DNA from 2 places in the Psychrobacillus syltrankelensis genome. Region 1 is predicted to be linked to the other one. Evidence: a T-box and tRNA genes for the amino acid it is inferred to sense, from the RefSeq annotation. Region 1 holds a T-box; the other holds one or more tRNA genes.
The links. The T-box of region 1 lies ahead of thrS (threonine--tRNA ligase). A T-box ahead of a tRNA ligase gene usually reads a tRNA of that ligase, here a tRNA-Thr.
Positions count from the first base shown of each region.

Region 2: it has a tRNA-Thr gene. The T-box ahead of thrS (threonine--tRNA ligase) is inferred to sense a tRNA for this amino acid. The anticodon was not compared.

Region 1 covers NZ_CM144227.1:2,992,174-3,007,282, reverse strand. The annotation lists gene ACTSKG_RS14675 (hypothetical protein) at 1-439, opposite strand, end outside; gene ACTSKG_RS14670 (YebC/PmpR family DNA-binding transcriptional regulator) at 619-1,338, opposite strand; gene ACTSKG_RS14665 (DUF1801 domain-containing protein) at 1,448-1,855, opposite strand; gene ACTSKG_RS14660 (GNAT family N-acetyltransferase) at 2,018-2,452, opposite strand; gene ACTSKG_RS14655 (SRPBCC family protein) at 2,474-2,929, opposite strand; gene ACTSKG_RS14650 (MarR family winged helix-turn-helix transcriptional regulator) at 2,940-3,371, opposite strand; gene ACTSKG_RS14645 (DUF2339 domain-containing protein) at 3,523-5,118, opposite strand; gene ACTSKG_RS14640 (NUDIX hydrolase) at 5,307-5,693, shown strand; gene ACTSKG_RS14635 (AraC family transcriptional regulator) at 5,790-6,653, shown strand; gene ACTSKG_RS14630 (VOC family protein) at 6,771-7,166, opposite strand; gene ACTSKG_RS14625 (VanZ family protein) at 7,261-7,734, shown strand; gene ACTSKG_RS14620 (spore germination protein GerW family protein) at 7,739-8,134, opposite strand; gene ACTSKG_RS14615 (GNAT family N-acetyltransferase) at 8,153-8,656, opposite strand; gene ACTSKG_RS14610 (nucleotidyltransferase domain-containing protein) at 8,647-9,456, opposite strand; gene ACTSKG_RS14605 (GNAT family N-acetyltransferase) at 9,449-10,009, opposite strand; gene ACTSKG_RS14600 (hypothetical protein) at 9,993-10,229, opposite strand; gene thrS (threonine--tRNA ligase) at 10,305-11,507, opposite strand; T-box leader at 11,564-11,791, opposite strand; T-box leader at 11,830-12,056, opposite strand; T-box leader at 12,095-12,322, opposite strand; gene ACTSKG_RS14590 (FAD-dependent oxidoreductase) at 12,375-13,709, opposite strand; gene metG (methionine--tRNA ligase) at 13,803-15,109, opposite strand, start outside.
Region 2 covers NZ_CM144227.1:2,783,383-2,798,491, forward strand. The annotation lists gene ACTSKG_RS13530 (hypothetical protein) at 1-443, opposite strand, end outside; rRNA gene ACTSKG_RS13535 (16S ribosomal RNA) at 699-2,253, shown strand; rRNA gene ACTSKG_RS13540 (23S ribosomal RNA) at 2,495-5,422, shown strand; rRNA gene rrf (5S ribosomal RNA) at 5,609-5,724, shown strand; tRNA gene ACTSKG_RS13550 (tRNA-Asn) at 6,116-6,190, shown strand; tRNA gene ACTSKG_RS13555 (tRNA-Thr) at 6,204-6,276, shown strand; tRNA gene ACTSKG_RS13560 (tRNA-Val) at 6,417-6,492, shown strand; tRNA gene ACTSKG_RS13565 (tRNA-Tyr) at 6,514-6,597, shown strand; tRNA gene ACTSKG_RS13570 (tRNA-Gln) at 6,604-6,678, shown strand; tRNA gene ACTSKG_RS13575 (tRNA-Ala) at 6,707-6,779, shown strand; gene ACTSKG_RS13580 (histidine phosphatase family protein) at 6,843-7,388, opposite strand; gene ACTSKG_RS13585 (LysR family transcriptional regulator) at 7,417-8,298, opposite strand; gene ACTSKG_RS13590 (citrate/2-methylcitrate synthase) at 8,406-9,497, shown strand; gene ACTSKG_RS13595 (GNAT family N-acetyltransferase) at 9,556-10,137, shown strand; gene rocF (arginase) at 10,208-11,107, shown strand; gene sigW (RNA polymerase sigma factor SigW) at 11,378-11,953, shown strand; gene ACTSKG_RS13610 (zf-HC2 domain-containing protein) at 11,966-12,598, shown strand; gene cdaA (diadenylate cyclase CdaA) at 12,713-13,549, shown strand; gene ACTSKG_RS13620 (CdaR family protein) at 13,542-14,804, shown strand; gene glmM (phosphoglucosamine mutase) at 15,078-15,109, shown strand, end outside.

The sequences.
Region 1 (15,109 bases):
TCCTTTTATTAATGAAGTAAACTCCCAGTATAGCAATCAACATAATCATTAAAATCCACAATATCGTAGTACTGTTTTGAAGAATGTCGTATTTATTACTAGCGTATTCTCCATTCCTTGTTGCTTTAATATATTTACCAGTTTCATCTTTTATTGCAATTGCATCATCTGTATTCACTCCAACTATTGAATAATACTTTGTTCCTTTCGGATAGACATTTGAAAAGTTACCAGAATAAGTCCCCTCCAAATCCGAATACTTAGTCACATGTCCAATTTCTTTTCCTACCTCATTTACAATTTCATCCGTTAAGACATACACATAACCATCCCAAACGACAAATGCATACGCCCATGACGCTAGTGTTTTAACTGGAAATAAAATCGATGCACATAACATAAAAATGATTACATAAGAAATTAAAGACTTATCTTTCATTCCATGCACACCCCTTTATCGAATTGGACGTTCTATATTGGTTTCAGTTCCACTTTTCCCTTATATTGGTTTTGGTAATATAATATTTTTTTCAACTAATCCTCAATTTAAATCACGGACAAATAAAAAAAGGTTGTCTCCCAGTAAAAATTCCTACTGATTAGACAACCTTTTTTCTATTATTCTCCTAAATCTACGTTGTGGTAGACCTGTTGAACATCTTCTAAATCTTCAATCGCATCGATCATTTTTTCGAATTGTGCTTGAGCATCCGCATCTAATGAAATGTCATTTTGAGCAAGCATTGTTAGCTCTGCTACAGTAAATTCTGTAACTCCAGCTGCTCTTAATGCCTCTTGTACTGCATGGAATTGATCTGGTTCTGCGTACACTATAACGGAATCTTCTTCTTCTAAAATGTCGCGAGCATCTACATCCGCTTCCATAAGAATCTCTAACACTTCATCCGCCGTTTTACCTTCTAAACCAATAACAGCAGTCGCATCGAACATATAAGCAACAGAACCACTAACACCCATGTTGCCGCCATTTTTACCAAATGCAGCACGCACGTCAGATGCAGTGCGGTTTACGTTATTTGTTAATGCGTCCACGATTACCATAGAGCCACTTGGACCGAAACCTTCATAACGAAGCTCATCATAGCTTTCTTCCGATCCACCTTTTGCTTTTTCAATTGCTTTATCAATAATATGCTTAGGCACACTGTATGTTTTCGCACGTTCTAATACTACCTTCAAAGCTTGGTTAGAGGTAGGATCCGGTTCACCTTGTCTTGCAGCTACATATATTTCACGTCCAAATTTTGCATATATACGGCTAGTATTTGCATCTTTGGAAGCTTTCTTTTCCTTAATATTATTCCACTTACGACCCATAAAGTCCCACTCTCTTTCAGTTAAAGTTTCTACTTTAATTTATACTGTAGTATTATACATTAATTTCATATTAAGTAGCAAAAGTAAATACATTAACTTCCAAAATGTTTTAATTATCTGGATATAAATTTTGTAAAAACATAATAGATTGTGTAATCATTTCTTTCAAAATATCCACTTCAATATCATCTATTTTATTAATGTATATACATGATTTCCCTGAAGTATACTTCCCAAATCGCTTTAGACTTTCTTGACGTGCTGTATCACCAGGTGCAAAATAAAGACTAATCTTTGCTTTTCTTGGAGAGAAACCGACAAGAGGTGCATCCCCTTCATGCCCGGTCGCATATTTATAATGATACGATCCAAAACCAATGATACTTGGTCCCCACATTTTCGCTTCATAACCTGATGTTTCTTCAAAAATCTCTAAAAGCTTGTAAGCATCTTCTCGTTTCTTAGGACTTTCCACTTTTTCGATAAATTCTACTACATCTTGATTCGTCTCTTTCATCTTTTGCTCATACTTAGCCACTCATTGACCCCCTTATGAATTTTGTTTTTTTATATCCTCTTAATAATCTTCTATAAGTGTCCTGTAATTCCTCTATTTCTCTATGATGGTTGACGATAACTAAAAGGAGCATTCCATTTTCAGGAATGCCCCTTCTTTCATTTATAATTCTTTTTCCAAAACAATCTTATGCGTCCCTTTTGTACTTATGAATGTTTCGATTACATCAAAACCAAATTTAATATTTAATAGGAGCATTTGCCTTCTATTATTTCTAGAAATTGTACGGATTTTCTTATAACCAAATGACTTCACAAGTGCATGCTGTCGTCTCATTAACTCAGAAGCTATTCCTTTTCCGCGAAAATCAGAGTGAACGCCACCAAGCCAGCTATAAAATGTATCATCTGCAAATTCATGACCAATTTTAAAACCTACAACTCGCTCCTCTTCTAATGCTACGAAGATGAGTAATTTCTTCTTTTCATCTAATTCTTCTAAAACTAGTTCTGACCCTTCAAAAACATGCTTATGGATTTCCATAATTCCAGAAAGAATATTAGAATCTGGTCTTCCTGAATAATAAATGAACTGCAAGTAGATGTTCCCCTTTCAACTTCATTTGCCTAGCTCTGCAATTCTTTTTAACTCATTTGCTCTAAAAATGATAAAATTTCTCATATATTTTTCTAAAAACAGTTTATCCGCTATTCGACCTAAAAGAGCAAAAGGAACTTTATATTCAAAGTTATCGATCATCAATGTTCCAGTCCCATATTCAACAAATTCATGTGTATGCGTAAAAGAATGAAAGGATCCCTTTACCATCACATCCACAAACCTAAATGGTATATTCATTTCAGTAATCTTCGCAGTTAATCTTTGTTTAACACCAAAATGAGTTGCTTCCCACGTGATGGTATCATATAAATTTAAAAGACCTGTTACTACACCAGCAACCGCTTTTTCGTTTGTTTTCTCTGAAGTTTTAATATGAATTTCCACATCTCTGGCAAGATTGAAACACTTATTAATTGGTGCCTCCATATAGGTTTTATGTTGTATGACAGGCATATTGCACCCTTTATTTCTCCTCTACCTCTAGGTTTTGAAGTATTTTCTCATATAAGGACAATAATTGATTCAACTCTTCATCGCTTAATACACTAAAGAGTTCAATGTGAAGCTCATCACCTTTTTCTATTGCCTCTTGCAGTAGTGCTTCTCCTTTTGGAGTTATTTTAAGTAACACATTACGGCGATCCTCATCATTGTATATTCGCTCTACATAATTTTCTTTCACAAGCTTAGTTGAAATATTTGTAATAGCACCTGGTGTGTAACCTAATTTAGCTGCTAATACTGTAGATTTTTGAGGGCCTGTTTTCTTAAGTTCAGATAAAGTAAGTATTGGGGACAATCCTATATTTTTATTAAAAGATTTTGTCCATCTTATGATTGCTTCATTTGTAAAAGTTTCTATTGTTCTAATTACTTTAAAAATATCTTGTTTCAATTCAAACTCCTCCAAAAATCAATTAGGCCTCGGCGTAATTGATCCTGATATCGAATTGTGTAATCACAATACAATATCCGTGAAATCCGCCGGGTGAATCATGATAAACATCATTATCGTTATTTTAGCTTATTTACTTAAGATTAGGTCTTTATTTTTTATAATAGGCACGCGACACGATTAATCCTACAATTCCAAGAACAATGAATAACAACGCTTTAATGGCTACTGAAACAAATGGAATGTCGAACAATATTATCTTTGCTAATGTGAAGAATAGAATACCCACTCCCACATATTTACCTTGTTCCAATAATAATCGTCTACTCCCTACCATAAAAAGAATGGCTACAACAACCCATAAAGAACTAGTAAATACACGTTCTAAATTACTTCCTAATTCGCCAGATATAATAATCGCAATCATATGAAGAAAGTATAATAATAAGACTCCTAAATATGGGACGCCAATATTAAAAACAATATATTTTTTTTGTTTACTAATTGCCTTAAGTACATAAATCTCATATGCTGTCGCAGCGATAAACACTATCCAGTGCAACATTTCCCATGAAAACCAACTTGTAATGGAAATTAATAACACATAGTAAAATCCAATAAAATAGGTGAATCCAAAAAGAATTATGTGTAACTTATGAGTGAATTTTTTATATACAAGCAAGTATATTATACTCAATCCAATTATTCCTTCAAATAATAAATCATCTACGAGAAGTTGCATTAGAATTAACAAAGCTAATGATCCGTTCGCTATAAAGATAGGCGCACGTTTCAAATCTTGTCGGTACATATATAGGCATACTCCATATACAATCGCTATAGCTGCCACTAAAACGGATGCTTCGTTTTCCGTTAAAACAATCCGAATCCACATAGCAGTAAAAATCATAACAGAAAAAAGCATATATGCCTGATTTTTTAACATCTGCTTTGTCTTTAAAAAACTAACCAATAATGCTAAATGCTGTACTAATATCGGTAATACAACTAGCCACTTTAATGCTTCAGACACATTTGTAAAAATAGCAAATACTACTATAGCTATTTGCAAGAAAACAACTGAGACATAATATAAAGCTTTGTAACTATATTTAAGTGCAATCAACAAAAAAATAGTGAATAGTAATGCTTCATAAAGTGAAAACAACGGAATATTTGGCGAAGTACTATTAATTAGAAAAGGGACAAATACTCCTCCAACGGTGGAAACAATTCCAATCCCTTGTGATTTGAACTTATATGTTAGAAACAATCCTAATAAAATCCAAACTACGTTTAGAAAAAAAGATATTTCAGGGCCAGCCATAGCATATAGCTGATGCATAGCAAAAGTAGTCAACATAAAAACAGGAATAGCGCCACCTAATAGCATTTGTCCTAAATTTTTTCGACTTTGTTTTATTTGCCATAAACCTAATCCGATTATTGCAAAACCTACCACATATCCAAGTACAACTTTTACTTGAGCATTTAAAATACCGTAATCAGAGGCAGCTTTGAACGCCCAAAGGATACCGACAATAAAAACAATTATAAATAAAGGTGGCAGGATTTTCTGAAAGATGAGCACATCCCATTCAATCGTTGTTTTCTCTTGTTGTTTCGAATGTATAATTGGCTTTTGATTCTGAACTATGGAGTTCTTCTTGGATAATTGCTCTTCTAACAAACGAACGCGTTCTTCCAAGTGCTCTATTCGATTTTCAAGAGTTGCATTCTTTTCCATTTTACCCCCCATTTCAACATCTCTATTTTAATAGTATTAGACAAACGCTGAAAATATCCTTTATTTATCTTCTACTGGAAATTTTTATCACTATACAATAATATCAGAACATACATTTTAATCACTCTTTATAATAAATTTTTGGTATACTTTTACTATTAAAGAAGAAAATATGAGGGGAATTAAACATGAGAAACCGAGGAGCCACTATCATAATTGAAAATGGTCGTGTAGCGCTTATCAAAAGAACCAAGCCACATATGACTTATTATGTATTTCCGGGTGGGGGCATAGAGAGTGGTGAAACTCCGGAACAAGCAGCTATACGAGAAACATACGAAGAACTCGGCGTAATCGTCCGAATTCAGCGTCTGCTTAAAGTATTAAAACAAAATGGTACACAACATTTTTTCTTAGCAGATATTGTAGGAGGAAACTTTGGGACAGGAACTGGAGAAGAATATACACACACTTCAATCGAACGCGGAACATACGAACCAGTATGGATGGATATTGACGATCTTCTTTCTTTTGAAGTTCGCCCTCGGGAAATTGTGGATATAATTCTCTCTTAAACCTTGCGACTAAAAATTGAATCAGTCCATAGTTAGCACAAAATGACAGGATTCATTGTTAGTTACAATTTATGATATTTATTAGGGGTGAGGGCCATGGGATGGGTGGAATCGATTCAGAAGGCAATTAACTATATTGAAGTTCATTTACTTGATGAGTTGAAAATGGAACAAATTGCTAAAGAAGCAAATTCTTCAGTATTTCATTTCCAAAGGACGTTTGCAATTTTAACGAATATATCCGTTGGAGATTATATCCGACAACGACGATTAACTTTAGCTGCACAGGAATTAATGAATACAGACAACAAAATAATCGATCTCTCCTATAAATATGGCTACGATACTCCCGAAGCTTTCACAAAGGCTTTTCGAAAACAACATAGCATTACGCCGAGTGAAGCTCGAAAAAAATTAGGAAAATTAAAATCATACAACCGCCTGGTGATCCAGGTGAGCTTGAGAGGAGCCGAACCGATGAAGTACAAAATTGTAGAAGAGGAAAGTTTTCAAGTTGTTGGAATAAAAAGAACGTACGACTGTAAAAAAGGCGAGAACTTGCAAGGTATCCCTGTATTTTGGGATGAAGTAAATGCAGACGGCACGGATAATTCACTGTTTCAGTTAAACAATGGTGGAGTAAAAGGTGTGCTAGGAGTTTGTGTTGCAGACAAGAATTATCAAAAGAACAGCTTGATTGATTATTGGATTGCAACAGCTCATGATGGTGATGTACCAGAAAACTTTTCAGGAATGGAAATCCCAGCATCGAAATGGGTAGTTTTTGAAGTGCACGGTCCAATGCCGGATGCCATGCAAAACACTTGGAAGCAAATTTTTTCTGAATGGTTTCCATCTAACCCTTACGAGCATGCAGGTACACCAGAGCTAGAAGTGTATTCCGATGGGAACGCGTCTAGTCCAGATTATTATTCAGAAATTTGGATTCCTATTAAATAGTCGAAAAAGTATCACTTAGGAGTATTAAAAATTACTCCTAGGTGATACTTTTTTTATTGGCGTTCTAATCAGCGTTATTCATCATTCGATTTTTCTCGTTCATTATCCGATTTTCAATTAATTAGAAAGATTCAATTGCCATGAGACACCAAACTTATCTTGTACCCAACCAAATTTCTTGCTAAATGGATATTTGTCAATTGGCATTAATGACTGCCCGCCCTCTAATAGCTTTGCATAAGCGTCATCAATTTCTTCTTCCGAATCACATTCTACAAATAAAGATATAGAAGGTGTGAATGTGAACGCATGTTGGACAAAACTGTCAGTACATAAAAACTCTTGTCCATTAATAGAGAATGCCGCTTGTGATACTTTCCCTTCAATTCCAGGGCCGCTAGCTCCATAGCGTGCAATTCGAATAATCTCCGAATGCTTGAAAATCGATGTGTAAAAATTGATTGCTTCTTCAGCTTGTCCTTCGAACATTAGAAATGTATTGATTTTAGGCATAGTATTTTTCTCCCTTACTTTTTATTTAATTTTAGCATAACCTTATTTAGTTTGTAGGAATGAAAATTCCCTGTTTTTATGATACTGTTTTGGTATGAAAAAAATAATTCCTCTTCTAATTTTACTTATAATTGTATTCATATCATCAGGACAAACAGCGGAACAGCAATCTCTTGTAGCAACATTGGAAAAGTGGTTGCCAAATAAGCCGTTTGAATCTTTTCTTTCTTATCTTCAAATACCATATTGGGGCATTCTAGTATCTATTAAAGAGCGTGGTTACTATCTCTTTGTTGAGTTTTTAATTCGAAAAGGTACGCATTTTTTATATTTTGGAGTGATTGCTCTTGCAGTTTATGCTGCTTTACCTAGATTCAAATATCGGATTATAACTGCAGCAATTCTAACAATGCTCTTTGCTATTGCAGATGAATTTCACCAATCCTTAACAAGCGGGCGTACAGCTACCGCTCAAGATGTTATGCTTGATACAGTTGGTGCCATTAGTGCTCTTCTATTATGGAAGTTTGTTAAAACTATAAAACAAAGAAAATTCGCTAAGGATTAATTCTTTAGCGAACTTTCTTCCATAGTAAAACAAGACCAAACGTGAATATAGTAAAAAGAGTTAAAAGGAAATTCAATTGAACAATAGGCTTAAACTTAACCTTTCCAGGCGTAATTTCAAGAACACCAATTGGCTTAACAGAAAAATAACCTCCTGCTCCTTCTCCCTGGGCAGCTGATTCTTTCTCATTGCTCTCAGAATATCCTCCACCACCGCCAACATAATATTTTATTTTAGCTACCGGAATTACTTTTTTATCTTCAAACCCAATTGATTCTCCATAAACCAGCGAAACATCCTTATTACGAGAGAACTTATCGAGTATTGAACGTATGGGTGAATGATAAATTGCGTTTTTGTCATGTGCATGCGAGCCAATAACTGACTTTTTTACTTCCACTATCTTCCTCCCTTTGCATTAAAAAATTAGCACCATGAGATCCTCGTCGTAATAGGTATCTTCCACCTTTAATGCTTTTTCCTCCACACCAAAAACTTTAAATCCTAACTGTGTATAAAGTTTCTTAGCTGGTTCGTTAGTTGATACAACAGTCAGATTAAGTTTCTCAATTCCTTCTATTGTTTCAGCTTTATTAATTGCTTCAGTAATCAATGCTTTGCCAACACCTTTACCTCGCATCTCTGGACTTACGTACATCGCATAAATATTCGCTCTGTGCTTGAATTTTATGGAGCTCTCCTGGATTAAAGTAACCATTCCCATAAGCTTATGTTGGTCAAATGCTCCAAATGTATAGTTTCCTTCTGTTAGAAAATTATTTTTCACTTGTTCAATGGGATTGGTTCTTTGTATTGCTTCCTCGTAACTTGAGCCAAATGCTTCTGGATTTAGCTGTAGTGCTTCTAATCTTAATTCCCAATACGCACTTGCGTCGGCTGGCGTTAATAATTTTATTTCCATAGTTTACTCCTCATTAAAAAGTCTTCTTTATATAATTCATGTGTAAATAATATAAAATCTCTACAATCTTTTGCTCTTTTTATTTTGCTTTTATACAATGATTTCATATTTGTTCCTATTCGAATTCGTGCACCTTCATTTAAGAGGAGATGCCATCTTTCTGGCAGTGTGCCCAAACATAACTTAACTGCTTCATCTTTCGAAAATATATCTTGTCGTTCGAGCGAGCATATGATTCTACTAATCGTACAAGTTGTGAATTCTATCATACTATCGAACAAAAACAGATACATTTTTTTAGTCTTGTGGAACCAGTATTTGTTCACATTATATTCCAACGTTTTCAAGACATCTGCCCAACTTGTTGTGATATTTAGTTCTGCGATTGTCGTTCCTTGCAACCTAATCCCATGCTGTTTTAAAACCCACCATGTAATATGATTCACATCCCAATGCCCCACACTAACTTTTCCATCTGAGCAAAATGGATACATCGGTTGCTCTTCATTTGTTTTACCTATTAGACTTGCTTGAACGTAAACTCCGTCCATTCGATTTCCGAATTCATACTTGTTCATTTGTGAATGGATTCCTTTAATAGCCACCACTTCTTGATCACTGAGTTCACGCTTCAATAGAACAATAAAGTCGATGTCGCTTTTCTGTTCATTAAAAGCCCCTAAAGCAATCGATCCGTAAATATAAATACCTTCTATTATATTTTCAGGTAAATGTTTATTTAGCACTTTTACAAATAATTGTGTAAATGCATGAACACTCTTTGGTAGACGTTCATTCATATTTTTTGTACTCATCTTTCAAAATAGAACAGATCGCAGCGTCACAAAAACGTCCTTTTTCAAAGGAAGATTTCCTCAAAGTACCTTCATAGATAAAACCAGCTTTTTCAAGCGTCTTTTTAGAAGCTGTGTTTTCTGGGTCATAAAGTGCTTCAATTCGGAAGAGACCTATTTCTTCAAAACCATATTGTATTACATGTGGTAGAACCTCGGTCATAACTCCTTGTTGCCAAAACTCTGGTGTTACTTCAAATCCTATTTCTGCTTTGAAGTGCTCCTTATCCCAATTGTGATAACCACAGCTACCGATTATTTTATTTTCATCCTTAGTTGCAATTCCCCAGCGAATTCCTTCATTGTTTGCAAAGCGCTTTTGCCAGTTTTCAATTAATTGAATAGCTTCATCCACATGAGTAAATGTATCCAAATCATAGTATTTTGTTACTTCATCTTTCGAAAAGTAATGGAACACCTCATCGGCATCTTTTACTTCTATTGGACGCAATAGAAAACGTTCTGTCTCTATATGCGGAAAATTATTGAATGTAATCATTCCTAACACTCTCTTTCTTCTTTTCATATACAAGGAGTATAAAAAATTGAGCAATTGCCCAAAAACCAACTATAAAACCAGTGATAAAGGATATCCACACATGATTACCTATATTCCCATTCCCAATAGGTCCCACTTTCGGTTGAAACATATCATATATTCTCCAACTATTAATGGCTAATACAATAACTCCTAAAATCAATAAAAACCATTTCCTCATGAAATCCCTCCTACCAGTATTATTCGTGAAGAATAACGAAAACTCCTTCGTAGGAGAGGGTTCCTTTGTAATTCGTTAAATTCTTTGCTCACCTATTAAATTTCCAATCAACTCATCGATATCCATTTCTCCAATGCTACCTACTTTATGCTTTCTCACAGAGACCATTCCTTGCTCCATTTCTTGGTCCCCAATTATCAACATATACGGATGCTTTTGCAATGCTGCTTCGCGTATTTTCAAACCAATTTTCTCTACTCGGTCATCTATTTCAACCCGGTACCCTTCTTGTTCAAGTCGTCGTTTCACTTCTTCACAATATGAAATATGTGCGTCCGCTATCGGTAAGATCTTCACTTGAACAGGTGCAAGCCAAAGTGGAAAACTTCCTTGGAAATGCTCCAAAAGAATAGCAATAAAACGTTCGATGGATCCATAAATTGCACGGTGAATCATAATTGGTTGACGGGGTTGATTGTCCTCGTCAATGTATTGACAATGGAACTTCTCAGGCATTTGAAAATCAAGCTGAACTGTTCCGCATTGCCAGCTTCGACCAAGAGAATCTAAAATATGAAAATCAATTTTAGGACCATAAAATGCCCCGTCTCCTTCGTTTACTTGATATTCTAATTGTTTTTTCTTTAATAATGATTCAAGTGCTAGCTCTGCTTGGTCCCAAACTTCCACTGCCCCCATAAAATCTTCAGGACGAGTAGATAGCTCTATTTTGTAACTAAAACCAAATTCTGAATAAAATTCATCCACTAGATCCAGCACTTTGTCTATTTCACTTTCTATTTGTTCCTCACGTACAAATAGATGTGCATCATCTTGAGTAAACGCTCGAACCCGTAACAGTCCATTTAATGAACCCGATAATTCATGACGATGAACTAAACCAAGTTCCGCATATCGAACAGGTAACTCTCTGTAACTTCTTCTTTTGCTGTTAAAAATTAATACTGCTCCCGGGCAATTCATCGGCTTAATCGCATATTTTTGTTCATCCACATCTGCAAAATACATATTTTCATGGTAATGATCCCAGTGTCCAGACTTCTCCCAGAGTTCTTGCCTCATCATGATCGGAGTTTTAATTTCCTGATATCCTGCTCGTTGATGCTTAATTCTCCAAAGATTTTCAAGCTCATTTCGTAACACCATACCTTTCGGCAAGTAAAATGGCATTCCTGGCGCTTCTTCCATCGACATAAATAATTCTAATTGCTGACCTAACTTCTGATGACTTACTCTTTCTTCTGCTTTAAGTGACATTGTAATTCCTCCAGTTTATAATTTTGTTAAATACAAAAAGACCACACCCATCCCGGTAAAGGGACGAGTGTGGTCGTGGTTCCACCCTAATTTTACAATACAAAAAGTGTATTGCGCTCATACAAGATAACGGTTTCCCGACTATGGATAATTGCATTTATCGCTTTTCCCATAGTAGCTCCAAGGTGGTAAATCATCTTTTTTTCTTCAGGGCTCTCAGCCATTGACCCTGGTCTCTGATAAGAAAATTAAAAAATGATTCATATCCTTTTCTTCGCTTAAATTATTTAATTTTTAATACAAAAAACCACACTCATCCTGGTAAAGGGACGAGTGTGGTCGTGGTTCCACCCTAATTTTGCAACACAAAAAGTGTGTTGCGCTCATACAAGATAACGGTTCTCCCGACTATGGATAATAGCATGTATCGCCTTCCCCATAATAGCTCCAAGGTGGTAAATCATTCGTTTTTCTTCAGGGCTCCCAGCCAATGACCCTGTTCTCTGACAAGAAATTGAAAATGATTCATATCCTTTTCTTCGCTTAAACTATATTATTTTAAATACAAAAGACCACACCCATCCCGGTAAAGGGACGAGTGTGGTCGTGGTTCCACCCTAATTTTGCAATACTAAAAATGTATTGCGCTCATACAAGATAACGGTTTCCCGACTATGGATAATTACATTCAACGCTTTCCCCATAGTAGCTCCAAGGTGGTAAACCATCTCTTTTTCTTCAGGGCTCTCAGCCATTGACCCTGTTCTCTGACAAGAAAATTATAAAATGATTCATATCCTTTTCTTCGCTTACTGATTTTTGATTAGTATATGCAACAAAAAGAAAATCGTCAAGCTATTTGTTCGATTATTTTCTTCCCATTCGTTTTGCCAATTGCTGTAAAGGATCCCAAACTCCATTGTATGGTGGTGAATAGGCAAGATCTAAATCTAAGAGATCAGTTACGGTCATTTGATGAAAAAGTGCCGTAGCTAACACATCTATTCGTTTATCCACTCCGTTCCCTCCAATGATTTGTCCTCCTAACAGCAATTGATTATCTCTTCGATAGAGTAATTTTATATGCATCAATTCCTTATCAGGGAAATAACCCGCAATATCGGTTGCCTGTTGTATATGTGTTTCGTACTGAATACCTAACTGATTTAGTTCTTTTTCAGAAAGTCCGGTTTTTCCAAGGGTTAAATTAAAAAATTTCATAATAGAAGTCCCAACAATCCCTTTGAATTCTTCCTCAATGCCCATCATATTGAATCCAGCCAATCGTCCTTGCTTATTAGCCGTAGTACCAAGTGGAATGTAATCATCTTTTTGTTTGATTCGATGAAAGTGTGTCGCACAATCTCCTGCTGCATAAACATCCTTCACATTGGTTTCTAAATGAGTGTTAACAATAATTGCGCCATTTGGAAGTGTACTAATTCCTGTGTCTTTTAAAAATTCTGTCGTTGGTTTCACACCTACTGCAATTAGCACTAAATCCGTTTGATAGCTCCCTTTGTTCGTTAGAACTTCTTCTACTCTATCCTCACCTGAAAACGATGTTACCTCTTCATTCAAAATTACTTCTATATGATGGTTGGTAGCTTCTTTGTAGATTAAAGTCGCCATGTCTTTATCAAAAATACCTGCTAATTGATCTCCACGCTGAATAATTCGTACTTTTTTTCCAAGGATTGCAAAGTTCTCGGCCATTTCTAAACCTATATAGCCTCCACCAATGATCGTTATCTGATGTGTATGCTCTAAGTCAGCTATAATCGCTTCTGTATTAGGTATAGTTTTGATTGTATGAATTCCAGTTAGCCTACTTCCATCCCAGTCAGGAATAACTGGACTAGCTCCCGTAGCTATGAGCAGTCGATTATACTGTAATTCAAATGTATCTCCTTCTTGCAAAATGTTTCCCGAAACTGTTTTATTTATTACATCAATATTTGTTACCTCATATCCGGTCTTTGCATTAATTCCATATTTACTCCGAAACATTTCAACACTTCTTGCAATAACATCAGTTGATGACGGCACGTGCTTTCCCACCACATACGGTAACCCACATTGACCGTAAGAATATATATACCCTTTTTCTAATGTAGTAATTTTTGCAGTCGAATCCTTTCGAATAATTTCCATTGCTGCACTCATTCCTGCTGCATCCCCACCAATAATTACGTACTCCATAGATCTCCCTCCCTATAAGTCCCTACATTACCATTACTATACCCATCATTTTTAATTTGAACTTAAAAATTCTTCAAGCTTACAAAAGATCTCTTAATTATTATTCACTTGACTCTCTAAATAAGTAAGTTCCTCGACAATCATTTTTGTATCCAACCGCTCAAATAACGGGGTGACAAACGTCAATGTGTAGCTTTTCTTTTTGATTACTTTCCAACTAAATTCATCTAGATTTAACATTTCTTTTACTGTTGCACTTGAGAATGGAAGAACCGGTTCTAATATTTGGGAGACATTTGCAATGATGAATACACATGTAAGAAGAGTACTATCACATGAATCTTTGTCTTCGTTAATTTGTTTCCATGGTTGCTCCGCATCAAAGTATTTATTTGCAGATCGTATAAAATCAAAGACCTGATCTATCGCTTGTTTAAAGTGTCCTGATTCAATTAGTCCTCCAACCACGTCATATAGACTTTCCACTTTTCCTTCTATTTCATTGTTTATCACTCCATTCGAAATAATTCCACCATAATACTTTTCAATAAACTTTAACGTACGATTAATGAAATTCCCATATGCTCCAAGTAACTCTGAATTATGACTTAAAATAAATTCCCTCCAAGAAAAATCCGCATCCCGGTTTTCCGGTGCATTCGTCGTCAAAAAATATCTAATTGAGTCTGGTTGATACTTCTCTAAAATGTACGGCACCCACACTGCCCAATTTTTACTCGTAGAAAATTTCTTTTTCTCCAATGTTAAATACTCATTAGAAACAATATGTGTAGGCAACGATAGATTTTTAATCCCTAGTAAAATTGCTGGCCAAATAATTGTATGGAATGGAATATTATCTTTTCCATGCACATAATAAGAAGTCGTATTTTCATTCCAAAACTCTTCTTCACTTTCATTGTGAATTGTTGCCCATTCCTTACTTGCAGAATAATAGCCTGAAACTGCTTCTATCCAAACATAAACCTTTTTGTTTTCATACCCTTTTACAGGAATATTAACGCCATTTGGCAAATCCCTTGATGCCGCACGGTCAATGAGACCTTCACGAAGATACCTCTCAGACAAATTCAGTGCATTTTCTCTCCAGTTTTGATCAACTTTCGCTTTATTAACATAAGATTCGAGTTCCTTTTGAAATTCGCTTAGGGCAAAGTAAAAATGCTCGGTTTTTTTCACTATTGGCTCATTTCCACATATTTTGCATTTCGGTTCAATTAAGTCTAATGGATCTAGAATAGTTGAACAGTTATCACACTGATCTCCTCTTGAAGGATGATGACAATTCGGACATGTCCCCTCTACGTATCGATCCGGAAGAAATTGATTGTCATACTCGCAATACATTTGATCAATTTCCTTTTTATAAATATGACCAT
Region 2 (15,109 bases), 210 kb from region 1:
GTCTTTTGTAATTCCATAGGAAATTCATAGTCCTTTGTTCGAAACCATAGTGGAACTTCTCCAACTGTTTTTTCAAATTGATCAATTTCCTTTTTGAATAAAGAAGGATCTTCGATATATTTATTACCTTCTTGCCCTAATAAGCTAATTGGAATACTCTTCTCTTTCATTATTTGAATAAGAGTAGGAGACCGATCTATCCAATCATTACTAATAAAAAAATGCGGATATGGTGCTTCCAGGTTTTTTAAGAAAGTTTCCATGTCCTCTTTACCGAAAGATAAATCGATGGTTATCGTTTTCCCATGTGATCCTTTGGAAACGACAGTAGGTTTTTCAACTAGCTGAAAAACAGGAAGCATAGAAGAGTACTTATTTGGGATAATAAAAAAAAGACTCACAAGAACTAGCATTGTTCCGATAAATAAAAGCTTTAATCTCATTGTAAACTCGCACCTTTCCCAGTCATTCTAATAAATTTTATGATTTAGTGTTGACATTCATGTTTAAAAGATGTTAAGATACAAAGGTCGCTGAAACAAGACGACAAATTAAACAACATGAACATTGAAAACTGAACATGCAAAACGTTAAGACATACAGCTTGAAAGACTAACTCTGTTAGTTTGATAGCAAAACAATTTTGACATCATTTAATGATGATGCCAGCAAAACAAAATGAGCTTTTTAAGTTCTCTATTATGGAGAGTTTGATCCTGGCTCAGGACGAACGCTGGCGGCATGCCTAATACATGCAAGTCGAGCGAATGACGAAGAAGCTTGCTTCTTCTGATTTAGCGGCGGACGGGTGAGTAACACGTGGGCAACCTGCCCTGTAGATTGGGATAACTCCGGGAAACCGGGGCTAATACCGAATAATCCATTTCCTCACATGTGGAAATGTTAAAAGACGGCATCTCGCTGTCACTACAGGATGGGCCCGCGGCGCATTAGCTAGTTGGTGAGGTAACGGCTCACCAAGGCGACGATGCGTAGCCGACCTGAGAGGGTGATCGGCCACACTGGGACTGAGACACGGCCCAGACTCCTACGGGAGGCAGCAGTAGGGAATCTTCCACAATGGACGAAAGTCTGATGGAGCAATGCCGCGTGAGTGAAGAAGGTTTTCGGATCGTAAAACTCTGTTGTGAGGGAAGAACAAGTACGAGAGTAACTGCTCGTACCTTGACGGTACCTCATTAGAAAGCCACGGCTAACTACGTGCCAGCAGCCGCGGTAATACGTAGGTGGCAAGCGTTGTCCGGAATTATTGGGCGTAAAGCGCGCGCAGGCGGTCCTTTAAGTCTGATGTGAAATCCCACGGCTCAACCGTGGAAGGTCATTGGAAACTGGGGGACTTGAGTACAGAAGAGGAAAGCGGAATTCCAAGTGTAGCGGTGAAATGCGTAGAGATTTGGAGGAACACCAGTGGCGAAGGCGGCTTTCTGGTCTGTAACTGACGCTGAGGCGCGAAAGCGTGGGGAGCAAACAGGATTAGATACCCTGGTAGTCCACGCCGTAAACGATGAGTGCTAAGTGTTAGGGGGTTTCCGCCCCTTAGTGCTGCAGCTAACGCATTAAGCACTCCGCCTGGGGAGTACGGTCGCAAGACTGAAACTCAAAGGAATTGACGGGGGCCCGCACAAGCGGTGGAGCATGTGGTTTAATTCGAAGCAACGCGAAGAACCTTACCAGGTCTTGACATCCCGCTGACCGTTCTAGAGATAGATCTTTCCCTTCGGGGACAGCGGTGACAGGTGGTGCATGGTTGTCGTCAGCTCGTGTCGTGAGATGTTGGGTTAAGTCCCGCAACGAGCGCAACCCTTGATCTTAGTTGCCAGCATTTAGTTGGGCACTCTAAGGTGACTGCCGGTGATAAACCGGAGGAAGGTGGGGATGACGTCAAATCATCATGCCCCTTATGACCTGGGCTACACACGTGCTACAATGGACGGTACAGAGGGTCGCAACCCCGCGAGGGTGAGCTAATCCCATAAAACCGTTCTCAGTTCGGATTGTAGGCTGCAACTCGCCTACATGAAGCCGGAATCGCTAGTAATCGTGGATCAGCATGCCACGGTGAATACGTTCCCGGGCCTTGTACACACCGCCCGTCACACCACGAGAGTTTGTAACACCCGAAGTCGGTGGGGTAACCCTTACGGGAGCCAGCCGCCGAAGGTGGGACAGATGATTGGGGTGAAGTCGTAACAAGGTAGCCGTATCGGAAGGTGCGGCTGGATCACCTCCTTTCTAAGGATAATATCGGAATACAGATTTTTATCTGTATCTTAACGTTTTGCAGTTCAGTTTTGAATGTTCATTTTATATGAAGATTCAACTCTTGTTCTTTGAAAACTGGATAAAACGACATTGAAAGAAACAAATTCAAGAAATTCAATTTGTAATCACATTTGTGATTATTTTTTGTGTAGTACTTTTAACTACTATTTTTGAGGATTTCAAGACACAAGCAGTGAATTGGAAGCCGAATGGTTAAGTTAATAAGGGCGCACGGTGAATGCCTTGGCACTAGGAGCCGAAGAAGGACGGCACTAACACCGATATGCTTCGGGGAGCTGTAAGTGAGCTTTGATCCGGAGATTTCCGAATGGGGAAACCCACTGTTCGTAATGGAGCAGTACATTTGCGTGAATACATAGCGCATCTGTGGCAAACCCAGGGAACTGAAACATCTAAGTACCTGGAGGAAGAGAAAGAAAAATCGATTCCCTGAGTAGCGGCGAGCGAAACGGGAAGAGCCCAAACCAAGAGGCTTGCCTCTTGGGGTTGTAGGACACTCTATATAGAGTTACAAAGGAATGAGCTAGACGAAGCGATCTGGAAAGGTCCGCAGGATAGGGTAAAAGCCCCGTAGTCAAAAGTTCATTCTCTCTTGAGTGTATCCTGAGTACGGCGGAACACGTGAAATTCCGTCGGAATCTGGGAGGACCATCTCCCAAGGCTAAATACTACCTAGTGACCGATAGTGAACCAGTACCGTGAGGGAAAGGTGAAAAGCACCCCGGAAGGGGAGTGAAATAGATCCTGAAACCGTGTGCCTACAAGTAGTCAGAGCCCGTTAATGGGTGATGGCGTGCCTTTTGTAGAATGAACCGGCGAGTTACGATTACATGCAAGGTTAAGTTGAGAAGACGGAGCCGCAGCGAAAGCGAGTCTGAATAGGGCGAATGAGTATGTGGTCGTAGACCCGAAACCAGGTGATCTACCCATGTCCAGGATGAAGGTAAGGTAACACTTACTGGAGGTCCGAACCCACGCACGTTGAAAAGTGCGGGGATGAGGTGTGGGTAGCGGAGAAATTCCAATCGAACCTGGAGATAGCTGGTTCTCTCCGAAATAGCTTTAGGGCTAGCCTCAAACGTTAGAATCTTGGAGGTAGAGCACTGTTTGGACTAGGGGCCCATCCCGGGTTACCGAATTCAGACAAACTCCGAATGCCAATGATTTATGTTTGGGAGTCAGACTGCGAGTGATAAGATCCGTAGTCAAGAGGGAAACAGCCCAGACCACCAGCTAAGGTCCCAAAGTATTTGTTAAGTGGAAAAGGATGTGGCGTTGCTTAGACAACCAGGATGTTGGCTTAGAAGCAGCCATCATTTAAAGAGTGCGTAATAGCTCACTGGTCGAGTGACGCTGCGCCGAAAATGTATCGGGGCTAAACAAATCACCGAAGCTGTGGATTGATACCTATGGTATCAGTGGTAGGAGAGCGTTCTAAGGGCGTTGAAGTCAGACCGGAAGGACTGGTGGAGCGCTTAGAAGTGAGAATGCCGGTATGAGTAGCGAAAGATGGGTGAGAATCCCATCCACCGTATGACTAAGGTTTCCTGAGGAAGGCTCGTCCGCTCAGGGTTAGTCGGGACCTAAGTCGAGGCCGATAGGCGTAGACGATGGACAACAGGTTGATATTCCTGTACCACCAAACCACCGTTTGAGTAATGGGGGGACGCAGAAGGATAGGGTAAGCGTGCTGTTGGTTATGCACGTCCAAGCAGTAAGGTGTGAGTGTAGGCAAATCCGCACTCTGTAACATTGAGCTGTGATGGCGAGGACTTAGTCCGAAGTTCCTGATTTCACACTGCCAAGAAAAGCCTCTAGCGAGGTGATAGGTGCCCGTACCGCAAACCGACACAGGTAGTCGAGGAGAGAATCCTAAGGTGAGCGAGAGAACTCTCGTTAAGGAACTCGGCAAAATGACCCCGTAACTTCGGGAGAAGGGGTGCTCTTTTGGGTGTATAGCCTAGAAGAGCCGCAGTGAATAGGCCCAGGCGACTGTTTAGCAAAAACACAGGTCTCTGCAAAACCGTAAGGTGAAGTATAGGGGCTGACGCCTGCCCGGTGCTGGAAGGTTAAGAGGAGTGCTTAGCGCAAGCGAAGGTGCGAATTGAAGCCCCAGTAAACGGCGGCCGTAACTATAACGGTCCTAAGGTAGCGAAATTCCTTGTCGGGTAAGTTCCGACCCGCACGAAAGGCGTAACGATCTGGGCACTGTCTCAACGAGAGACTCGGTGAAATTATAGTACCTGTGAAGATGCAGGTTACCCGCGACAGGACGGAAAGACCCCGTGGAGCTTTACTATAGCTTGATATTGAATTTTGGTGCAACTTGTACAGGATAGGCAGGAGCCTTAGAGCCCGGAGCGCCAGCTTCGGAGGAGGCGTCGGTGGGATACTGCCCTGGTTGTATTGAAATTCTAACCCATACCCGTAACCCGGGTAGGAGACAGTGTCAGGCGGGTAGTTTGACTGGGGCGGTCGCCTCCTAAAGTGTAACGGAGGCGCCCAAAGGTTCCCTCAGAATGGTTGGAAATCATTCGAAGAGTGTAAAGGCAGAAGGGAGCTTGACTGCGAGACCTACAAGTCGAGCAGGGTCGAAAGACGGGCTTAGTGATCCGGTGGTTCCGCATGGAAGGGCCATCGCTCAACGGATAAAAGCTACCCCGGGGATAACAGGCTTATCTCCCCCAAGAGTCCACATCGACGGGGAGGTTTGGCACCTCGATGTCGGCTCATCGCATCCTGGGGCTGTAGTCGGTCCCAAGGGTTGGGCTGTTCGCCCATTAAAGCGGTACGCGAGCTGGGTTCAGAACGTCGTGAGACAGTTCGGTCCCTATCCGTCGTGGGCGTAGGAAATTTGAGAGGAGCTGTCCTTAGTACGAGAGGACCGGGATGGACACACCGCTGGTGTACCAGTTGTTCTGCCAAGAGCATCGCTGGGTAGCTATGTGTGGACGGGATAAGTGCTGAAAGCATCTAAGCACGAAGCCCCCCTCAAGATGAGATTTCCCATTACGCAAGTAAGTAAGATCCCTCAAAGACGATGAGGTAGATAGGTTCGGGGTGGAAGCGTGGCGACACGTGCAGCTGACGAATACTAATCGATCGAGGACTTAACCAAATATGAATTTGAATTCATCAATGTCTTTTATCCAGTTTTGAGTGAACAAGCGCTCTAGTAAGAGGGTTTCAAGACACGAGTAATTCGAGGAAACGATTGAGAGAGGAAAGGAGCGTACTCAAGTACGTGACTGACCGAACGAATGAAGTTGACGAAGAAGTACGATGTGTATTGAAAGCCGTACAGTCTAGTGATGATGGCGAAGAGGTCACACCCGTTCCCATACCGAACACGGAAGTTAAGCTCTTCAGCGCCGATGGTAGTTGGGGGTTTCCCCCTGTGAGAGTAGGACGTCGCTAGGCACTATAAAAAGTCGTTACCGAGTAATCGGTAACGGCTTTTTTTGATGCATGCAATTATCTTGTTTTTAAATCGGATATTATATAACGACTAATTTTTTCTGCATAACAGCTTTTTTATTGAGAGTTTGATTGGTCTCATTCTGCCGCTTTCTAACTGCTTAGGGGTAAAGGATTTTCCGTATTGGAACTACTCTATCTAAATTCTCGCTGTTTCATGCCAATGATCTAACATCGTTTATTGCCTAGGAAATGATTTAAAGCTACCAGTTTTATATCTCTGTAGTTAAAGTTCGAAAATCTTCTATAAAATTTTAGAGAAATTGTTAAAATAAACTTGAAATAAAAAAAAGAGTTGTTATAATTATATTTGTACTTTAATTAAACATATCGTTCCGAAGTAGCTCAGTGGTAGAGCAATCGGCTGTTAACCGATTGGTCGTAGGTTCGAGTCCTACCTTCGGAGCCATTTTTTTGTCTTCGCTTCCATAGCTCAGCAGGTAGAGTGCTTCCATGGTAAGGAAGAGGTCACCGGTTCAAATCCGGTTGGAAGCTTACATATTAAGTAGGGGCAATCAAAAAAGAACTACTTGTCTTAGTATGGTAAATATGTTATTATTATATTTGTCCGGTTTTACAGGAGAAGAAAGCGAAAGAAGTTGACGCAGAAATGCGCCGCTTATTGTTATAACCCAGGAGGATTAGCTCAGCTGGGAGAGCATCTGCCTTACAAGCAGAGGGTCGGCGGTTCGAGCCCGTCATCCTCCACCATTTATTTTCATACTTAGCTTTGGAGGGGTAGTGAAGTGGCTAAACACGACGGACTGTAAATCCGTTCCTTAGGGTTCGGCGGTTCGAATCCGCCCCCCTCCACCATTTTATTGGGGTATAGCCAAGCGGTAAGGCAACGGATTTTGATTCCGTCATGCCCTGGTTCGAATCCAGGTACCCCAGCCATATCGTACATAAATATAAAACTTATTAAGGGGCCTTAGCTCAGCTGGGAGAGCGCCTGCCTTGCACGCAGGAGGTCAGCGGTTCGATCCCGCTAGGCTCCATAAAATATATAATGAATAAGAGGGTATTCCAATTCGATTGGAATACCCTTTTTTCGTTGGAACTTACTTTTCCCATACACGCTCGATTGAACAAATGTTATTGGTGAACTGCAATAAAAACACATCGGGGTTTCTTAACGATTTCCATTGCTCAAATCCAAAATTACTATCGTAATAATTCAATAGTAAAGACATGATATTTCCGTGTGTCACGATTATAGTATTTTCCAATTCAGTAGTTAAGATATCATTTATTACTTCTAATATACGTTCTTGTGCTTCAACACTTGATTCTCCTCCTATTAGTTTTAACTCCATATTGTTAAATGTCTCATTCAATTTATCGAGCCAATCTGGCATCGACAAGGAGCTTAGTACACGTTCTGCTAGTCGATCATCGATTTGAACGTCTATACTTTTGCTCTTTGCAAAAGGTTCAATAGTTTCTAGGGCACGTAAAAAAGGACTAGATATAATACGGTCAACTTTCATGTTTCTTAAGAATTCATTAAGCAGAATAGCTTGGATATATCCTTTCTTAGTAAGGGATGCATTGGATTCTTGTCCTTCCGCTTGGCAATGTCTAATTAGATATATTTGTTTCTTCATCTCTTTTCCACCTTTACTAAAAATATTATTAGCCAAAATAATATTGGGAAATCTTTTTTATAAATTCTTTTTCTAGTTCCCCCAATGATTCTAGTAAAAGAAAAGTCTTTACTTCGGGAAGTGGAAACAAATCAAAAGGTATACTCATTACACGCCCTTCTAAAAGTTCCCTTTTCACAATGGACTTTGGCAGAAATGATGTACCGAGACCTTCTTGAATGAAACGTTTTACTATATAGGCTTGCGTTACCTTCATCGTTTTCAAATTCAACACTTTCTTGCGGATTTGTAGAAGAAGGGGATCCCAAACGACTGGATGATGATGAGTAAATAAGTAATTGTCTTTTAAGTAGTCCTCTGCATCTAAAAATGGTCCTGATTCATCATCATAAGCATCAGTAGGAACAATAAATATAAGTGGATCTTTATAAAGTTCGATAGATTGAATACTTTTTCTTGTAGCATCTATAGCTGAAATGCCAATGTTAACTTCTCCACTACACACTAAATCTTCGATGGAACTAGATTCTGCTACTCGTATGGACACTTCAAGATATGGATGATTGTTCATGAAGGAACGCAAAATATAAGGTAAAATGGTTTCGGCCATTAAAGGAGATATAGCAATATTCCATTTGTGAGTATATCCTTCTGTAAAAGCATGGAGACGATTCACACTTACCTCAAAACCTTTAGTAAGTTGTTTAGCTTCTATATAAAACATTTTACCAGCTTCGGTTAAGTGCACTCGTTTATTAGTTCGTTCAAAGAGAGAAACTCCAAGATATTCTTCCAATAATTTTATATGGACAGTAACACTTGGCTGTGACATTAACAGTATTTCAGATGCTTTTCTAAAATTATTAGTTTCGGCAGCCGCTATAAAGGTTTTCAACCATTGATATTCCATTAAGATTCTCCTTTATTAATTAATAATATTAATCAACATAATAGACTTTATTTAATTTTAATAATTATATATCTTTCATATAATAAGGAAAAGGAAGGGGAATTAATATGTTTCAAAAAGGATTAAAAGGCATTGTTGCGGTGCAAACAAAAATTAGTTTAGTAGACGGAGAAAATGGAGTACTAAGATATCGGGGTACCGACGTAAAGGAGTTAATACCAGTTTATTCATTCGAACAAGTAGCATATTTTTTGTTCTACGACAAGCTACCAACAGAAGAAGAGCTTCTTCAGTTTAATAAAAAGCTAAAAGAAGGAAGAGTACTCCCTTTACATGTTCAAAATATAATAGATGCACTTCCGATGACAGTCTCTATTATGGATGTAATGAGAACAGCAATCTCAGCTTTTGCTACTACTGAATTTTTGCAAATGAATATGATGGAGCAGGCAATTGTTCTAACAGGTGCTCTTCCAGTCGTTGTAGCAAGGCACTATAGAAAGAAACTGGGCTTAGCAATAATAGAAACAAACGATGACTTCTCGCACACGAAGAATTATTTGTGGTTGTTAAATGGCGTGAAACCGACTTCAACACAAGTGGAGGCATTGGAAACGTATTTAAAACTGACAATGGAACATGGGTTAAATGCTTCTACGTTTGCAGCGAGAGTTACCGTATCCACCGAGTCGGACTTACCAGCAGCGATCACTTCTGCAATTGGTACGATGAAAGGACCCTTACATGGAGGCGCGCCATCCGGAGTGTTAAATTTGCTAGAAGAAATAAAAGATGAATCCAGGATTCGACCAGTCATAGAAGAAAAAATTAAAAATGGAGAAAAGGTGATGGGATTCGGTCATCGTATATACAAAACGGAGGATCCTAGATCGATTTTATTAAGAGAAGCGTGTTTACGTTTACAAGGCTCAGATCCATGGTTAGATTTGGCAACCAAGGCTGAAAAAGAAATCACAGGGCTTTTAGAAAAGTACAAACCTGGTAGAAAACTATATACGAATGTGGAGTTTTACGCTGCAGCAATTATGCGTTCAATAGATATGCCAACAGTTTTATTTACACCAACGTTTAGTGTGGCACGTATCGTAGGATGGAGTGCACATGTGATAGAGCAAGTGGATGATCAGGCTCTATTCCGTCCACAGTCAGTATACGTAGGTGAGATTAAAAGAAAATAATGCTTTTCAACACCTATATCTTTCTATTATGATATAGAAAAAAGTGAGGTGTTGGAATTTGGTAGAAAAAATTGTATTTGGCGATTTAACGCTACGCCCATTAGAAGAATCTGATATTCAACGGTTGTGGGAGCTTTACGATCCAAAGATTTTTGAATTTATGCTAAATAAAATAGAGAACTATGAACAGTTTGACCAATGGCTTCGAGCTGGAATTGAACAAATGAATATCGCCAAAACCGCTCTCACTTTCGTAATCGAGCATACAGAAACAAAAGAAATTATAGGGACAACAAGAATTTATGGCATTGATACGTTAAATTATGCGTGTGAAATCGGATCCACATTCTATGGGAAAAAATTTCAGCGAACACATGTTAATACTACATGTAAATATTTACTATTAAAACACTCCTTTGAAAACCTTGGTATGATACGTGTCCAATTTAGAACAGACGAATTAAACGTAAATTCACAACGAGCAATTGAACGTATAGGTGGAATAAAAGAAGGCGTTTTGCGAAATGAGCGCATACGTTCAAATGGAACTGTTAGAAATGCAGTAGTTTATTCAATTATTGATAGTGAATGGAAAGAAGTGAAAAATAACCTCGTTCAACTCATGAATAAATATTCATGATTTTGTTGGGTTGAGCCAAGTGCCCTTCAGGTATTACAATAGGTGTATAACCGGAGGGGAGTATAAAATTATGAATAAATTAAATATAACTATTATTGGTGTACCAATGGATCTTGGTCAAAATAGACGAGGAGTCGATATGGGACCAAGTGCTATTCGATACGCAGGAGCGATTGAACGATTAAAGTCACTAGGACATAATGTAAAAGACAAAGGTGACATAGTAATAGGAAGAAAAGAGATTTCGAATAACAAAAAGTTACGAAATCTGGAAGAGGTTGTAGAGGGCAATACAAAACTGGCAAACGAAGTGATGGAAATTTTAGCAGAAGGGGATTACCCTTTAGTTCTTGGTGGAGATCATAGTATCGCCATTGGTACGTTAGCTGGTTTGGCAGATAAATATAAAAATCTTGGAGTAATTTGGTACGATGCACACGCAGATTTAAATACGGAAGAAACTTCACCGTCAGGGAATATACACGGTATGCCATTAGCAGTAAGTCTTGGATTAGGACATACTGACCTCGTGAAAATTCGCACAACAACTCCGAAGATAGTACCAGAAAACGTCGTTATTATCGGCGCACGATCGGTAGATCCCGGTGAACGTGAACTAATCAAGGAAAAAGGTATTAAAGTTTTTTCTATGCATGAAATTGATAAGCTTGGAATGACAGAAGTGATGAACCAAACGATTGAATATTTCCGTGAGCGCGAAGTAGATGGGGTACATTTGTCTCTAGATCTTGATGGTATTGATCCGCTTTATACTCCAGGTGTTGGGACACCAGTTCCAGGGGGAATTAGCTATCGTGAAAGCCATTTAGCGATGGAAATGCTTTATTCGTCCAACTTAATCACTTCAGCAGAATTTGTGGAAGTAAATCCAATTTTAGATGAAAAAAATAAAACAGCAGACGTTGCTGTTGCACTTATGGGCTCTCTGTTTGGGGAAAGCCTCGTTTAAAAGGCAATCACTAATAAATACACTTGCCCTGCGCAAGCTCGCAGCAAACTTAGGCTGTTTCGCCTGATAAGTGTTTTTAAATCAGTATAAGATGCCGTATTATGAATATTTCTAAGACGAAAGCAGACACTTAAGTCTGCTTTTTCTTTTTATTTAATAACACAAAGAGGAAAAAATTTGGTAAAATTAAATTAATATAAAAAAAATGAAACCTGTTGGAACCTTTACTCGTATAGGTAAGACAGCCGCAAAGAGCGGAGGGGAATCACCATGGATGCGTTAGTGAACAAACGAATAAAACAAGTGTTAAAAGGGGACAAAGACGCATTCGCGGAGATTGTGGACCTGTATCAGCAAAGACTTTTTCAAGTATGCTTCCGCATGTTAGGAAATCGTCACGAGGCAGAAGACATAGCCCAAGAAGCATTTGTGCGAGCTTTTATTAATATTCATACATTTGATCAAAAAAGAAAATTTTCCACTTGGCTGTACCGAATTGCGACAAATTTATGTATTGATCGTATAAGAAAAAAGAAGCCAGATTATTATTTAGATGCGGAAGTTGCGGGTACAGAAGGACTTAATATGTACTCTCAGATTGCTGCGGCAGAAGAGCTTCCGGAAGAAGAGTTGATGAAACTCGAACTACAAGATCGCATTCAATATGAAATAAGCCGATTACCAGACAAGTATCGTTCGGCAATTGTGTTGAAATATATGGAAGAATTATCTTTGCAAGATATAAGTGAGATATTGGAATTGCCACTTGGAACAGTTAAAACTAGAATTCATAGAGGCCGAGAAGCACTTAGAAAACAGTTAAGTAAACAGCCCAACTTTTTATAGGAGGTAATCACGATGAATGCGTGTCCAGAGCGAATTGTTCACTATATGCATGAATATTTAGATGGTGAAATAAGCCGTGAACATGAGCTTGAGCTTAAAACTCATTTGCAGTCATGCGTCGATTGTCAGAAGCATATGCATGAGCTTAGTGATGTAGTTGCCTTCATAAAAGGAGCAGCTCATGTAAAGGCTCCATCTAATTTTAAAAAATCGGTTATGGATAGACTTCCAAAAGAAAGATCTCATGCTGGTGTCAGTAGATGGTTGCGACGCCATCCAATTCTTACTGCAGCAGCGTTATTCTTTTTGTTAATGAGTAGTGCATTATTTTCTAATTTTAATGAAGAGCAACAATTTTCTTTTACAAAACAAGAAAACGTTATTGTAGAAGGAGAAACAGTCATTGTTCCTAAAGGACAGGTCGTAAAAGGTGACCTTGTTGTAAAAAATGGGGATGTTCGAATTGATGGTGAATTGGATGGGAATCTAACCGTTATCAACGGTTCTAAATATATGGCTTCCACAGCAGTTATTACAGGTAAAACAGAAGAAATCAATGAAGTATTTGACTGGCTATGGTTTCATATAAAAGATGGAGCCAAACAGGTTGTTTTATTTTTTGAAAAAGAAGAAAGCGTAAAATAACGAAAAGTCTATCCAAAAAATGGGTAGACTTTGTTGATTCAAGAAAGCGGAAAATTACTTAACTATGCTATACTTACATTGTATGGATTTGTGATGAAAAGTGGGGGATGCCACATGTCGTTTATGGAGCAATTTACGAATTTAATGCCAGTAAACGTAATTGTAAACATTTTAGATGTTTTATTCGTTTGGTTTGTAATATATAAAATAATTACCCTTGTAAAAGGAACGAAAGCGGTCCAATTATTAAAAGGGATTTTTGTCATTGTTGTAGCCCGTGTCGTCACAGACTTTTTAGGTTTGGATACACTTGGATGGATGCTAGAACAGGTTATTAATTTTGGATTTTTAGCGATTATTATTATATTTCAGCCAGAAATTAGAAGAGCACTTGAACAAATAGGTAGAGGAACACTCTTTTCGAGAAGTTCTATGCAAGAAGAGGAGGAACAGAGCCGTTTACTAGGGGCAATGACCAAATCTGTGAGCTATATGGCGAAACGCCGTATTGGAGCATTAATATCGATTGAAAGAGAAACTGGTTTAACGGATTATATTGAAACAGGAATTCCTTTAAATGCGAATATCTCATCCGAACTAATGATTAATATTTTCATTCCAAATACACCACTTCACGATGGTGCAGTGATCGTACAAAAAAATAAAGTAGCTTCTGCAGCATGTTATTTGCCGTTGTCCGAAAGTCCTTTCATCTCTAAAGAGCTTGGAACGAGGCATCGCGCAGCAATTGGTTTAAGTGAAGTAACTGATGCTATAACAATAGTTGTATCGGAAGAAACGGGAGCAGTAAGTTTAACATCGAACGGAGATCTCCATAGAAATTTATCCATGGAAGAATTTGAATCACACTTGAAACGTCTTTGGTTTGGACCAACGGAGGAACAAGTAACTTCTTCTAAATGGTTGTGGAGGGGGAAACAAAATGGATAAAATGATGGATAATCCATGGTTCTTACGAATAATTGCATTAGTTTTAGCAATTTTGTTATTCGTTTCTGTGAAATCCGATATCGAAAATACGAATATGAACGCGAGTGGAAAGTCAGTAGGTGTGCTCCCAGAGGTACCAGTAGAAGTATATTATGATGACGACAGTTTAGTTGTATCTGGCGTGCCAAAAACCGTTTCCGTAAACATAGAAGGCCCAAGTCAACTTGTGCTTTCAGCAAAGGTGATGAAGGACTACAAAGTATTTGTAGACTTAAGAAAGTTAGCAATCGGGGAGCATAGAGTGGCCATTTCAACTGAAAATTTCTCGGATAAATTAAAAGTTCGGACTGATCCAGTTTATGTAAACGTGGTTATTGAAGAACGAATCTCTAAACAATTCCGTGTAGACCCAGATATGAATGAAAGTCTGTTGGCAGAAAATCACGTTGTTAAGTCCTATGATGTTGAGCCTAAAATGGTTACAATTACAGGTGCAAAAAGTTTGATAAATAGCATAGGCTATGTAAAAGCTACGATCGCGGGAGAACAAGGGATTAATAAATCTTTTGAACAAGAGGCAAGTGTACGCGTCTTAGACAAAGACTTGAACAAATTAGATGTAACAGTCGAGCCAAAAACGGTACAGGTAAGAGTGAGAGTTGAAGAGTACAGTAAAGAAGTACCTTTAGCATTGATGGAGAAAGGTACACCAAAACAAGGTGTGACGATTAATAAACTAACCACTAATGTTCAAAATATAAAATTATTTGGTCCTCGATCAGTATTGGACAAAATTGAGAAGTTATTTGTGGATGTTGATGTAAGTAAAATAGAAGACGCTGGTGAATTTGATGTGAAGTTGACGGTCCCAGATGGGGTGACGAAAATGTCCCTAGACAAGATTAAAGTTGTAGGCGATGTGACACCTGCTCCAATAACAGAACCGCCAGTAGATGAAGAGACTATTTCGAGTGTGAGCGAAAAGTCTTTTGATCAAGTGGCAGTGGAAGTGAGGGGACTTCCAGATCAATTAGAAAGTGTTTTTCAAACACCTACAGACGGATTAGTTTCCGTGACAGCTAAAGGAACTCCTGAAGCATTAGATAAAATAACAAAGAGCAGTATTGCGCTTTATGTAGAAGCACAAAATGCTGAAATAGGAGAAAATTCGTTTCCGATAAAAATGGATGCACCTTCTAATGTTGAATGGGAAATGACTGCGTCCGAGGTAAAATTAACAGTTAAAGAAGCTTAACTTTCTCAGTAGGATTACCTTTGCCGAGAAACAGCAAAAGCACATGAAAAACGAGGTGTCAGATATAGAAGTCCCTGACATTTATAGATATAAGAACGAGTTACGAGATCACTACAATTCAATGAAGGGTAGCCTCGGTTGAATATAGTTAAATCTTACGACGCATGCCAAGATTTAGATATGTCTATCTAGCAGACTTAAAAAGATCTGGGCGTACTTAGTCGAGGCGTAATTAATAAGCAGGACAACAGGTTTTTAAGGAGAGAAGTTTAAATGGGAAAATACTTTGGTACTGATGGTGTAAG